Regions from separate parts of the Mycobacterium sp. NGS61 genome, predicted to be linked through region 1. Evidence: predicted binding sites of a transcription regulator. Region 1 holds the regulator's gene; the other holds the start of a gene.
The links. Region 1 encodes LexA, which represses DNA repair genes until DNA is damaged. Its sites were predicted from a motif close to CGAACANNTGTTCG; they were not measured.
Positions count from the first base shown of each region.

Region 2: a site for LexA is predicted at 1,855-1,868, ahead of cofD (2-phospho-L-lactate transferase). Genes of this name have one in related genera too.

Region 1 is NZ_JCALCL010000013.1:28,658-35,506, forward strand. Features, by position in the region: gene hflX (GTPase HflX) at 1-441, shown strand, start outside; gene AC5Y3Z_RS22015 (acyl-CoA dehydrogenase family protein) at 526-1,686, shown strand; gene AC5Y3Z_RS22020 (LGFP repeat-containing protein) at 2,020-4,353, shown strand; gene lexA (transcriptional repressor LexA) at 4,363-5,079, opposite strand; gene AC5Y3Z_RS22030 (LysM peptidoglycan-binding domain-containing protein) at 5,373-5,879, shown strand; gene nrdR (transcriptional regulator NrdR) at 5,998-6,459, shown strand; gene AC5Y3Z_RS22040 (peroxynitrite isomerase) at 6,470-6,849, shown strand, end outside.
Region 2 is NZ_JCALCL010000001.1:719,937-726,785, forward strand. Features, by position in the region: gene AC5Y3Z_RS03495 (phosphomannomutase/phosphoglucomutase) at 1-212, opposite strand, end outside; gene AC5Y3Z_RS03500 (DUF3499 domain-containing protein) at 314-787, opposite strand; gene AC5Y3Z_RS03505 (metallopeptidase family protein) at 970-1,389, shown strand; gene AC5Y3Z_RS03510 (WhiB family transcriptional regulator) at 1,405-1,761, opposite strand; gene cofD (2-phospho-L-lactate transferase) at 2,112-3,098, shown strand; gene AC5Y3Z_RS03520 (coenzyme F420-0:L-glutamate ligase) at 3,095-4,462, shown strand; gene AC5Y3Z_RS03525 (NUDIX hydrolase) at 4,459-5,022, shown strand; gene manB (mannose-1-phosphate guanylyltransferase) at 5,004-6,083, opposite strand; gene AC5Y3Z_RS03535 (glycosyltransferase family 2 protein) at 6,085-6,849, opposite strand, start outside.

The DNA of each region.
Region 1 (6,849 bases):
GCCGACCTGCTGGTGCACGTGGTCGACGGCTCCGATGTCAATCCGTTTGCCCAGATCAGTGCGGTGCGACAGGTCATCTCGGACGTGGTCGCGGATCATCACGGCGATGCGCCGCCAGAACTGCTGGTAGTGAACAAGATTGACGCGGCCGGCGACCTGATGCTGGCCAGGTTGCGGCACGAACTGCCCGGCGCGATGTTCGTCTCGGCCCGCACCGGCGACGGGATCGACGCTTTGCGGAGCCGGATGGCCGAACTCGCGGTGCCGACCGACACCGCGGTGGACGTGGTGATCCCCTACAGCCGCGGCGATCTGGTGGCGCGGGTGCACTCCGACGGGCGGGTGCAGCAGGCCGAGCACCAGACCGACGGCACCCGTATCCAGGCCAGGGTCCCGGTGGCGCTGGCCGCCGCCCTTGCGGAGTTCGCGGCACGCGGCTGACGACCTCCGGCACCGACCAACCACCCGGTTGGTATATGTTGGGGAAAGAGACACACATCTTTCCGACATCCGGAGGCCATACGCATGGGTAGCGCCGTCAAATACCAGCGCACGCTTTTCGAACCCGAGCACGACTTGTTCCGGGAGTCTTACCGGGCCTTCCTGGACCGCCACGTCGCTCCCTACCACGAGGAATGGGAGAAGGCCAAGATCGTCGACCGCGGCGTCTGGCTGGAGGCCGGCAAGCAGGGCTTCCTGGGTATGGCGGTGCCGGAGGAGTACGGCGGCGGTGGCAACCCCGACTACCGCTACAACACGATCGTTACCGAGGAGACCGTGGCCGGGCGCTACAGCGGTCTCGGATTCGGCCTGCACAACGACGTGGTGGCGCCCTATCTGCTGAAACTGACCAACGAAGAGCAGAAGCAGCGGTGGCTGCCCAAGTTCTGCACCGGCGAGCTGATCACCGCGATCGCGATGACCGAGCCGGGCACCGGCAGCGACCTGCAGGGCATCAAGACCCGCGCCGTCAAAGAGGGTGACCACTACATCCTGAACGGGTCGAAGACGTTCATCACCAATGGAATCAACTCCGACCTGGTGATCGTGGTCGCCCAGACCGACCCGGAGAAGGGCGCCCAGGGATTCAGCCTGCTGGTCGTCGAGCGCGGCATGGAGGGCTTCGAGCGGGGCCGCCACCTGGACAAGATCGGTCTGGACGCGCAGGACACCGCCGAACTGTCCTTCACCGACGTCAAGGTGCCGGTGGAGAATCTGCTGGGCGAAGAGGGTCTGGGCTTCATCTATCTGATGCAGAACCTGCCGCAGGAGCGGATCAACATCGCCATCATGGCCGCTGCGGCGATGGAGGCGGTGCTGGAGGACACCGTGCAGTACGCCAAGGAGCGCAAAGCATTCGGCAAGCCGATCGGCAGCTTCCAGAACACGCGGTTCCTGCTGGCCGAACTGGCCACCGAGGCCACCGTGGTGCGCATGATGGTGGACAACTTCCTGGCCCTGCACCTGGAGGAGAAGCTGACGGTCGAGCAGGCCGCGATGGCCAAGTGGTATTCCACCGAGAAGCAGGTTCACCTGATCGACCGGTGCCTGCAGCTGCACGGCGGATACGGTTACATGCGCGAATACCCGGTTGCCCGCGCGTATCTCGATGCTCGCGTGCAGACCATTTACGGTGGCACGACCGAGATCATGAAAGAGATCATCGGCCGCAGCCTCGGCGTCTGACGGTCGGCGGCCGCAGGCCGCGATTTCGATGTGGAACGTTGACCGGATCGAGCCCTAACGTAGCGTCGGTCCGTGCGAAATGCGTATCCGCTGCGCTCGGTCGAGACGCAGGTGCCGCTCTCCCATCTCTCGCGACACGGGCGCGGCCCGGCATCATTTCGACGTCGGGTCGATAACCGTTTCCGTAATATCTACAATTTGACTTCGCATTTCTCGTTCGCTAGAGCAAAGTTATGCGAGCCCGGCAACGATGCAGGTCGTAGCTGGGGAATGGCCCACGGCGGGCGATCCGCCGGCTCGCCAGGTGGGCAGGGGCATCGGCTGGGAGGCTTGGTGGACGGGCGGAGAGGGCAATTGAGCAAGCTGGTCGGTCGGGCGCTGCTCGGCTTGGCGGCTACCGCGCTGGCTGTGACGCTGCTGGCGCCGACCGCTGCGGCGTCCCCGATCGGCGACGCCGAGGCGGCCATGATGGCCGCGTGGGAGAAAGCCGGTGGCGACACCTCGACGCTGGGCGCCCGCAAGGGCGACGTCTATCCGATCGGGGACGGCTTCGGGCTGGACTTCGACGGCGGCAAGATGTACTTCACGCCTGCCTCCGGCGCGAAGTTCATGTTCGGCCCGATCCTGGAGAAATACGAATCGCTGGGTGGTCCCGCGGGTAGTGACCTGGGTTTTCCCACCATCAATGAAGTGCCCGGCCTCGCCGGACCGGACAGCCGGGTCAGTACCTTCGCCGCCAGCGACAACCCGGTGATCTTCTGGACGCCCGACCACGGTGCGTTCGTGGTGCGCGGCGCCCTGAACGCGGCGTGGGACAAGCTGGGCAGCTCCGGCGGCGTGCTGGGCGCCCCGATCAGCGATGAGACCTACGAGGGCGAGGTGACCTCGCAGAAGTTCACCGGCGGTGAGGTGTCCTGGAACCGCAAGACCAAGGAGTTCACCACCAATCCGGCGAACCTGGCCGAACAGCTCAAGGGTCTGCAGGTGGCGATCGACCCCACTGCCGCCATCAACATGGCGTGGCGCGCCGCAGGTGGCGCTGCCGGACCGCTGGGCGCCAAGAAGGGTAGTCAGTCGCCGATCGGCGGGGACGGCATCGCCCAGGAGTTCGACGGCGGCAAGATCTTCTTCAGCCCGGCCACCGGCGCCAACGCGGTCGAGGGGCCGATCCTGCAGAAGTACGAAGCAGTCGGTGGTCCGGTGAGCAGCGACCTGGGCTTTCCGGTCGCCAACGAGGCCGACGGCGGCATCACGCCCGCCAGCCGTGTCGCTGTGTTCTCCGCAGCTGACAAGCCGGTGATCTTCTGGACGCCCGAACACGGCGCTTTCGTCGTGCGCGGAGCCATGAAAGCCGCCTGGGACAAGCTCAAGGGGGCCACCGGCAAGCTCGGCGCCCCGGTCGCTGACCAGACGGTGGACGGCGACGTGGTGTCGCAGAAGTTCACCGGCGGCAAGATCTCGTGGAACCGCGCCAAGAACACGTTCACTACCGACCCGGCCAACCTCGCGCCGCTGCTGTCCGGCCTGCAGGTGTCGGGGCAGAACACCCCAAGTAATTCGGCGTCGGCGCCCGCGGGCAAGAAGTTCACCTTCCACTGGTGGTGGCTGATCGCGGCCATTCCTTTGCTGCTGCTGGTGCTGATGACGGTGTTGGTGGTGTCGGGTTTGCGTCGGCGCCGCGCCGCAGTACCGGATGCGCCGGTGTACGACCGCGACCGGGACCTCGGTGTGGAATACGACCCCGGTGCCGATGACCGCTGGCCGCATGAGGAAATCGATTACGGTTCCGAGCGTTTCCCGCCCGTCGACCAGCATGTCGAGGCAGAGGCGGACGCAGACCCCACCGCCGGCCGGGTCAGCTGGTCCAGAGCGGGGGCCGTCCCGCAGGCCGGCTCCGAGCAGGGTGTTGACGACGACGAATACGGCCACGTTGCCGAAGAGCATTTCGATCCGGACGGGTCGGCGGAGTTCGAGGAGGAAGACCCCGACGCGGTGGGCACCACGCCCATCCCCGTCGTGTCGCGCGGCGCTCTTGGTGAACTCGCCGAGGAGGAGCCGGTCGTGCCGGAGACAGTCGCGCCGGACGATTTCGCGCCGGAGGTGTCGGTGCCGCAGACGAATGCGCCGTACCTGCCGGTCCCGGACGTGCCGGAGTTCGAGGAAGTGCCCGAACCCCTGGACGTTCAGGAGAGCCCGGAACCCCCGGAGTTCGTGGAGTACCCGGAAACGGAGCCGGCCCGGCCGTCCAGCGAGGATTATGCGGACGCGTTTTACCCGGTGACCGAGCCGGGGCGCAATGCGGACGACGAGTCACCCGATCTCGCCTCACCGCCGGATGCCGTCGCGGTTCCCGAGCTGCGAAAGGGTCGACATGCCGCAGCGGACCCGGCCGGGTATGCCGTGGAACCTGACACGCCGTTCGGGGCCGCCCCGCAGGTCCAAGCGCCGACCGCCGCGCCAGCAGGCAGCGCCGCGGTGCGCCCGACCATCCATCTGCCGCTCGACGACGACCCGTACCGGGCGCCGGACGGCTATCCCATCAAGGCCAGTGCCCGGTTCGGGCTGTACTACACGCCCACCAGCGCGCTGTACCACGACACCCTGGCCGAGATCTGGTTCGCCAACGAAGACGCCGCGCGCGCCAACGGTTTCGTCAGAGCCGATTGAGGATGCGCGCTACACCTTGCGAATCACGGTGACGACCTTGCCGAGCACGATCGCATCGTTGCCGGGAATCGGATCGAACGCGGGGTTGTGCGGCATCAGCCACACTTGACCGCCCGCTCGCTTGAACGTCTTCACAGTGGCCTCGCCGTCGATCATCGCCGCGACGATGTCGCCGTTGTCAGCGACATTCTGCTGGCGGACGACGACCCAGTCGCCGTCGCAGATGGCGGCCTCGACCATCGACTCACCCACCACCTTGAGCAGGAACAGCGTCCCTTCGCCCACCAGCTCGCGGGGCAACGGGAACACGTCTTCGACGGCTTCCTCAGCCAGGATCGGGCCGCCGGCGGCAATGCGCCCCAAGACCGGGACGAAAGTGGGTTCCGGCAGGGCGTCCGAGCCGATGACATCGGTACGGGGCACTGCCGCATCGTCGGCACCGCGCACGTCGACGGCGCGCGGGCGATTCGGGTCGCGCCGCAGATAGCCTTTGCGCTCCAGGGTGCGTAACTGGTGGGCGACCGACGAGGTGGACGTCAGGCCCACCGCGTCGCCGATCTCGCGGATACTCGGCGGATAGCCCCGCGTTGTCACCGAGGTACGGATGACCTCGAGGATGGTGCGCTGCCGCTCGGTCAGCGTTACATCGGCCGCAGGTGGCCGGCCTTGTGTCGCTTTCGCACTACCCGGGCCGAAACCGGCCGCGGTGTCGTTGCTGTCGCTCATGGATCTGAATGTAACCGCACCAGGCTCAAAATTCAAACATGTGTTCGACCGGGCGTGTCATCGCCCAGACCACAGCCGAAATCTGCGGAAATAAAGTGAATCACAAGTGTGTAACTTCCGCGTGGTCGGGGTATCTGATAGTCACCCAGCTGGTTGCACCGACAAATCCTTGTCGGTGGTGAGGTCTACCGTTTTGCTCGTGCGACACGCGTCGCTCAAATGTTCGGGTTTCGAACACGTGAGCGACTATGGTCGAACACACGAGCGATAAGTAGTCGACCGGAGGGAACGGCATGACACTCATCTACGCGGGTCCGCACCGCAGCGGGAACACGCAGGGCCACCTGAACAGGCCTGTTGGGCGGCCGGTGCGCCAATATCCCTCGTACCGCGCCGGCCAGGGTGGATCCAGCAGACCGGGGCCCGCACGCCCGGGTGTGGCGCCCGTTCGCTACTACGGCACCGGCGTCACGCGCTCGACGGTCGCACATCGCAGACGCCCGGTGAGCGTGGCCACCACGATCGGACTGGCCCTGCTTGCGGGCGTCATCACCGTGTGGCTGGGGCTGATGGCGAACTTCGGCAGCATGGTCAACGACGGCGCGGCCGAGTCGGCGCCGCAGGTGCCCGCCGCCCTGGCGGTCGTGCGGGTGGAACCGGGGGAGTCGTTGCAAGACCTCGCTGCCCGGGTGGCGCCCGGCGCGCCGGTGCGCGACGTCGTGGAACGGATTCGCGACCTGAACGCACTGGATTCCAGTGCGGTCTCGGCGGGTCAGACCCTGATCGCCCCGATCGGCTGAGCGAGCACCCGCCCGATCGGTGGTTGCCCGGGTCAGCGTTGGCCCGCTACGGAGCACGCAGGTACTGTCGGGGTGTTCTTCTACCCGGATACCAGTCGGTACGGCAAAGGAGCGGCTCTTGCACTGCCCGTTCTGCCGGCATCCCGATTCGCGGGTGATCGACTCGCGAGAAACCGATGAGGGCCAGGCGATTCGCCGTCGTCGCTCGTGCCCGGAATGCGGACGCCGGTTCACGACGGTGGAGACCGCGGTGTTGGCCGTGGTCAAGCGCAGCGGCGTCACCGAGCCCTTCAGTCGCGAGAAGGTGATCAGTGGCGTCCGCCGGGCCTGTCAGGGGCGCCAGGTTGACGACGATGCGCTGAATTTACTTGCCCAGCAGGTGGAGGACGCGGTGCGTGCCGCCGGCCCCGAGGTCCCCAGCAACGAGGTCGGCCTGGCCATTCTGGGACCGCTGCGCGACCTCGACGAGGTGGCCTACCTGCGGTTCGCCTCCGTCTACCGGTCCTTCTCGTCGGCCGACGATTTCGAGCGCGAGATCGAGGCGCTGCGCGCGCACCGCAACGTTTCGACGTCCGGCTGACCGCACCCCGATGGGCGCCGAACTACATCCTGATCTGCATGCGCTGGCGCCGTTGTTAGGTACCTGGGTGGGCCGGGGCGCGGGGGAGTATCCGACGATCCAGCCTTTCGAATACCTCGAAGAGGTTGTCTTCGCCCACGTCGGCAAGCCCTTCCTGAGCTATGGACAGAAGACCAAGGCCCCCGCCGACGGCAAGCCGTTGCATGCCGAGACGGGCTATCTTCGGGTACCGCAGCCCGGTCACGTGGAGCTGGTGCTGGCCCATCCCAGCGGCATCACCGAAATAGCGGTCGGCACCTACTCGGTGACCGGTGACGTCATCGAAATCGATGTGGCGACAACCAGTATCGGACTGACGCCGACGGCCAAAGAGGTCAGCGCCCTGGGGCG
Region 2 (6,849 bases), on a different contig from region 1:
GTGACGCCGTCGGCGAACGCCGCCGCCAGCGACGGGGAGCTGTCGCGCATGTCGTGACCGATCACCACCCGGCCGGCGCCCTCGCTGCGCATCAACCGGGCGAAGGCGGCACCGACGTCGGCGACGAAGGGCTCGCTGATTTCCGCACCGACCAGCCCACGGACGTCGTAGGCCTTGATCACACGGTGGACAGCCGCGGCGGGCCAAGACATGTGGGGTGCTCCTGACGACGTGAACTCTTCGCCGTCAGCCTATCGGCCCGCCGACACTGCGGACCGGAACGGTCCGGTTGGCGATCGACGGTTCGGCGCGCTCAGTCGGCAGGATCGGGCAGGACCCGCAGGTGTCCGCGCCGGCGTCCGGACCGATGTTCGGGTGGCGCCAGCACACCGGTGGCGTGAGCTCCCGCCGAATGCACCGGATCCCCTACCCCAGCGGCGCGTGGGATGTCGTCGTACCCGTCGTATCCGTCGACCCGCGCGGTGAAGCCGTTCACGACCGCACTCGCACGCACCCCGCCCTCGCGCACCGCATCGGCCAGCGCCACCAGGTCGTCCTCGTCGGGATTGGTCGGCTCGGCGTTGAGCGGTCCGGCGTGGCGCACCAGCTCCCAGCCACGCGGGGCGGTGATGCGGCCGGCATGACCGACACACAGATCCCAGGAGTGGGGTTCCCGCGCGGTAGCGAGTGGTCCGACCACCGCCGTGGAGTCCGAGTAAACGAACGTCAGCGTTGCCACTGCATAGTGCGGACACCCGGGCCGGCAGCAGCGACGGGGTACGTTCACGAGCGAAAGGCTATCGTGCGCAAACGCCGCTCAAGCGCCGGACACGCGCATCGGTTCTAGCCACGATGTACAACCGTTACCATCGGCGCGTGAGCGATTCCCGCGGCTCCGGCCGCAGCGGTCGGCCTGCGGGCAGGTGGGCCGGGACGTTCGGGCACCGATCCCGGCGCAGGGGCCGCGATCTGCGCGGCCCGTTGCTGCCGCCCACCGTGCCGGGCTGGCGCAGCCGCGCCGAGCGGTTCGACATGGCGGTGCTGGAGGCCTACGAACCCATTGAGCGACGGGTCGGTGAGCGGGTAGCCGAACTCGACGTCGCCGTCGACGAGATCCCCCGCATCGCGGCCAAGGATCCCGACAGCGTGCAGTGGCCACCTGAGGTGATCGCGGACGGACCGATCGCCCTGGCCCGTCTGATACCCGCCGGGGTCGACGTGCGCGGCAACGCGACGCGGGCGCGAATTGTATTGTTCCGCAAGCCGATTGAGCGACGGGCGAAAGACACCGTCGAACTCGGTGACCTGCTGCACGAGATCCTGGTGGCCCAGGTGGCGATCTACCTGGACGTGGAGCCGTCGGTCATCGACCCGACGATCGACGACTGAACTTTGTGCGGCGGACTAGATGACGCCGCGCTTGAGGCGGCGACGTTCGCGCTCGGACAGTCCACCCCAGATGCCGAACCGCTCGTCGTGGGCCAGCGCGTAGTCGAGGCACTCATGACGGACCTCGCACCCCAGGCAGATCTTCTTCGCCTCGCGGGTGGAGCCACCCTTCTCCGGGAAGAAGGCCTCGGGGTCGGTCTGGGCGCACAGCGCTTTGTCCTGCCATTGGTCGGCGGGGACTTCCGGCAGTGGCTCGGGCTCGAATGCGGCGGGCGCATCCGGAACCACGCTGAGATGAGGACGGACGGGTGCTTTCGGTGTCGGCAGAGACGTCACGACCGAGCCGGACGTGGTGTGCGGTGTGCCCCCCATTACGCCCCGAAGGTATTCATAGGACATGACTCCGCCTCCTCACTGATAGAGAGTGAATGGTTTACCACTGTTCTGATGTACAGATACCCAATTCGAACAAGTGATCGAATCTCGGTCTGCGACACCGGAACCGGCCGGCCAACCGGGAAATGACACTGATGTGATTAGACACGTGCCGGTGACCCTGGTCAAGCACTTCGGCGCATTTCCATACCATCTCGTAACCGAATTTCGGCGTTTCTGTTGTTTCGGCACTCGGGCGTGTCGAACACAGTATTATCACAAGTCCCTTGTGCCACAGTGGTTACCGATAACAACCCGTCCGCGCGCGACGGGTACTGTCCTGCGGTGTGAAGGTCACCGTGTTGGTCGGCGGCGTCGGCGGCGCCCGCTTCCTGCTCGGCGCACAACACTTCCTCGGCCTGGGACAGTTTGCTCGGTCGGACCAAACCGGTCATGAACTGACCGCCGTCGTCAACATCGGCGACGACGCGTGGATCCACGGCGTACGCATCTGCCCGGACTTGGACACCTGCATGTACACCCTGGGCGGCGGGGTGGACCCGGAGCGCGGCTGGGGCCATCGGGACGAAACCTGGCATGCCAAAGAGGAACTGGCGCGCTACGGGGTGCAACCCGATTGGTTCGGGCTCGGCGATCGCGATCTGGCCACCCACCTGATTCGAACTCAGATGCTCAACGCCGGTTACCCGCTGTCGCAGATCACCGCCGCACTGTGCGATCGTTGGCAGCCGGGCGCGCGGTTGCTGCCGGCCAGCGACGACCGCTGTGAAACGCATGTGGTGATCACCGATCCGTCCGACGGTTCGCGCAAAGCGATCCACTTCCAGGAGTGGTGGGTTCGCTACCGCGCCCAAGTCCCCACCCACAGTTTCGCCTTCGTCGGAGCCGAAAAGGCTAGCGCCACAACAGAAGCGGTGGCGGCCATCGCCGAAGCCGACGTAATCATGCTGGCACCGTCCAATCCGGTGGTGAGCGTCGGGGCCATCCTGGCGGTACCCGGCATCCGCGCCGCCCTGCGCACCGCGACCGCCCCGGTGGTCGGGTACTCACCGATCATCGGTGGAAAACCGTTGCGCGGCATGGCCGATGCCTGTCTATCGGTGATCGGCGTGGACTCCACCGCTGAGGCCGTCGGGCGGCATTACGGTGCGCGCGGCACCACCGGGATACTGGACTGCTGGCTGATCCACGAGGGTGATCGCGCCGAAATCGACGCTGTGGCGGTGCGATCCATCCCGCTTCTGATGAGCGACCCGGCGACCACGGCTGAGATGGTGCGCGCCGGGCTGGAACTGGCTGGCGTGACAGTATGACCGGGCAGCCCACGCTGCCGCCGACGGGCGAACACGGCACCGCCGGGAGGATCGAGATCCTGCCCGCTCCCGGGCTTCCCGAGTTCCGTCCCGGTGACGACCTGGGCGCCGCGCTGGCCGCCGCCATGCCATGGCTGCGCGACGGTGACGTGGTGGTGGTCACCAGCAAGGTGGTGTCCAAATGTGAAGGCCGCCTGGTGCCGGCTCCCCCGGATCCTGAGCAGCGAGATACCCTGCGCCGTAAGCTGATTGACGGCGAGGCGGTCCGGGTGCTGGCCCGCAAGGGACGCACCCTGATCACCGAGAACCGGCTGGGCCTGATCCAGGCCGCGGCCGGGGTGGACGGATCCAACGTCGGGACATCGGAATTGGCGCTGCTGCCGGTGGACCCGGACGGCAGTGCCGCCGCGCTGCGGGCGCGGCTGGGTGAACTGCTCGGGGTCACCGTCGCCGTTGTGATCACCGACACCATGGGCCGGGCCTGGCGTAACGGCCAGATCGACGCTGCGGTGGGAAGTGCGGGAATAGCTGTGCTGCACAACTATTCGGGCGCCGTCGATCAGCACGGCAATGATCTGGTGGTCACCGAGATCGCCGTCGCCGACGAGATCGCGGCGGCAGCCGACCTGGTGAAGGGCAAGCTGACCGCGATGCCGGTGGCGGTGATCCGGGGGCTCGAACCCGCCGACAACGGCACGACCGCGCGGCACCTGGTGCGCGCAGGCACCGAAGACCTGTTCTGGCTCGGCACCGCCGAGGCCCTCGACCTGGGTCACCGCCAGGCCCAGCTGATGCGCCGCTCGGTGCGGCAGTTCAGCAGCGAACCGGTGCCGGCGGAGCTGGTCGAAGCCGCGGTCGCCGAGGCGCTGACCGCCCCGGCGCCGCACCACACCCGGCCGGTGCGGTTCGTGTGGCTGCAGACCCAGGCCACCCGAAATCGGCTGCTGGACCGGATGAAAGACAAGTGGCGGACCGATCTGAGCGGTGACGGCAAGCCCGCCGATGCGGTGGAGCGCCGCGTCTCGCGCGGCCAGATTCTCTATGACGCGCCCGAAGTCGTCATACCCTTTCTGGTGCCCGACGGCGCGCACAGCTACCCGGACGCCGCCCGCACCGAGGCCGAGCACACCATGTTCACCGTCGCCGTCGGCGCCGCCGTCCAGGGTCTGCTGGTTGCGCTGGCGGTCCGCGGCCTGGGCAGCTGCTGGATCGGGTCGACGATCTTCGCCGCCGACCTGGTGTGCGAAGAGCTTGGCCTGCACCGTGATTGGGAGCCGCTGGGGGCCATCGCAATCGGCTACCCCGCCGAGGCGATCGAACCGCGCGAGCCGGCGCCGGTCGCGGATCTGTTGATCCACCGATGAGCTTGCGGGATTCGGTGATCGACCTGCTCGCCGGGTGGCAGGCGCCCGAACCCGCCCAGGACGCGCTGCGCCAGGCCGTGCTCGGGTTCGTGCTGGCCCGCCCGGACGCGTGCCTGCGGGAGTGCGAGCCCGGGCACATCACCGCCTCGACCCTGGTGCTCGACGACAGCGGCGAGCGGGTGCTGCTCACCCTGCATCCCCGGCTGCGCCGCTGGGTGCAACTCGGCGGACACTGCGAGCAGGATGTCGATGCCGACATCCAGGCCGCCGCGCTGCGCGAGGCCGTCGAGGAGTCCGGCATCCCCGACCTGGCGCTGGACCCGGAACTCGTTGCCGTGCACGTCCACGCGCTGACCTGCTCGCTGGGCAAGCCGACCCGGCATCTGGACCTGCAGTTCGTGGCGCGTGCGCCGAGCGGTGCCCGGATCGCCATCAGCGACGAGTCCGACGACCTGCGCTGGTGGCCGGCGGACGCGCTGCCCGAAGGCACCGATCACGCGTTGGCGTACCTGGTGGATCGGGCCCGCCGCCCGGAGGAAGCTCAGACGTCCGACGAGTAGCGGATCCCACCGTCGGGAATCGAGACCCCTGGCCACACCCGCGCCCCGCGCAGCAGTTCGCAGCGCGCACCGATGTCGCAGCCGTCGCCGATCACGCCGTCGCGGATCAGCGCCCGCGGCCCGATGCGGGCACCGAACCCGATGATCGAGCGCTCGATCACACTGCCCGCCTCGACCTTGACCCCGTCGAAGATCACCGCGCCGTCCAGCCGCACCCCCGCGCCGATCTCGGCGCCCCGGCCCACGACGGTGCCGCCGATCAGCAGCGCGCCCGGCGCCACCGCCGCGCCGTCGTGCACCAACGACTCGCCGCGCTGCCCGTGCAGGGCCGGCGACGGCGCGATGCCGCGCACCAGATCGGCCGAGCCGCGCACGAAGTCCTCCGGGGTGCCCATGTCGCGCCAGTAGGTGGCGTCGACGTAGCCGCACACCTTGACGTCGTCCGCCGACAGCAGCGACGGAAATACCTCGCGTTCCACCGACACCTCGCGCCCGCGCGGAATGCGGTCGATGATGTCGCGGCCGAACACGTAACAGCCGGCGTTGATCTGGTCGGTCGGCGGGTCCTGTGTCTTCTCCAGAAAGGCGACGACCCGGTCCGTGTCGTCGGTGGGGACGCAACCGAACGCGCGCGGATCACCGACCCGGACCAGGTGCAGCGTCACGTCGGCCTGATGCCCGCGATGAAACTCGAGCAACTGGCCCAGATCGGCGCCGGAGAGCACGTCGCCGTTGAACACCATGACGGTGTCGTGGCGGAGCTTGGGGGCGACATTCGCGATGCCGCCGCCGGTGCCCAGCGCGTTCTCCTCGGTCACGTACTCGATCTGCAGGCCGAGCTTGGATCCGTCGCCGAACTCGGCCTCGAACACCTCGGCCCGGTACGACGTGCCCAGCACCACGTGCTCGATGCCGGCGGCGGCGATCCGCGACAACAGATGGGTGAGAAATGGCAGCCCGGCCGTCGGCAGCATCGGTTTGGGCGCGGACAGCGTCAGGGGCCGCAGTCGCGTGCCTTTGCCGCCGACCAGGACCACCGCATCGACGTGGTGGGTTGCCAACTCAGTGCCGCCCTTCTGCCAGTTCCCGCTGCAACGATCTGCGCGACCGGCGCAGCGCGCTGCGCACCATCAGGCGCGAACGCACCGCCAGCGAACCGCGCAGCGTCCAGCGCAGCGGGGCGCGCCACCATCCGGAGTGCCGGTCCGCCAAGAAGATATAGGTACTGCGGTGATGCGCAGCCAGGTGGCTGGCCGGGTCCCGGCCGGTGGAGTGGCCTTTGTGGTGCAGCACCTCAGCGGTGGGGACGTACACGGACTGCCAGCCGGCTCTGCCGAGCCGGTCGCCGAGGTCGACGTCCTCCATATACATGAAGTAGCGCTCGTCGAAACCACCGATCTGGTCGAACGCCGCGCGCCGCACCAGCAGGCACGACCCCGACAGCCAGCCCACCGGGCGTTCGCTGGGCTCCAGGTGTTCCTGCCGGTACGCACGGGTCCACCGGTTGCGCGGGTAGACCGGGCCGAGCACCGCGTGCATGCCGCCGCGGACCAGGCTGGGCAGGTGACGCGCGGACGGGTACACCGACCCGTCGGGGTCCCGGATCAGCGGGCCCAGCGCACCCGCCCGCGGCCACCGGGCAGCGGCGTTCAGCAGCGCGTCGATGCTGCCCGGGCCCCACTGCACGTCCGGGTTGGCCACGATCACCCAGTCGTCCATCCAGTTTTCGTCGCGCTGGTCGAGCTTGGCGACGGTGCGGTTGACTGCCGTCCCGTAGCCGAGGTTGGACCCGGTGGGCAGCAACCGCACATTGGGATAGCGCAGGAC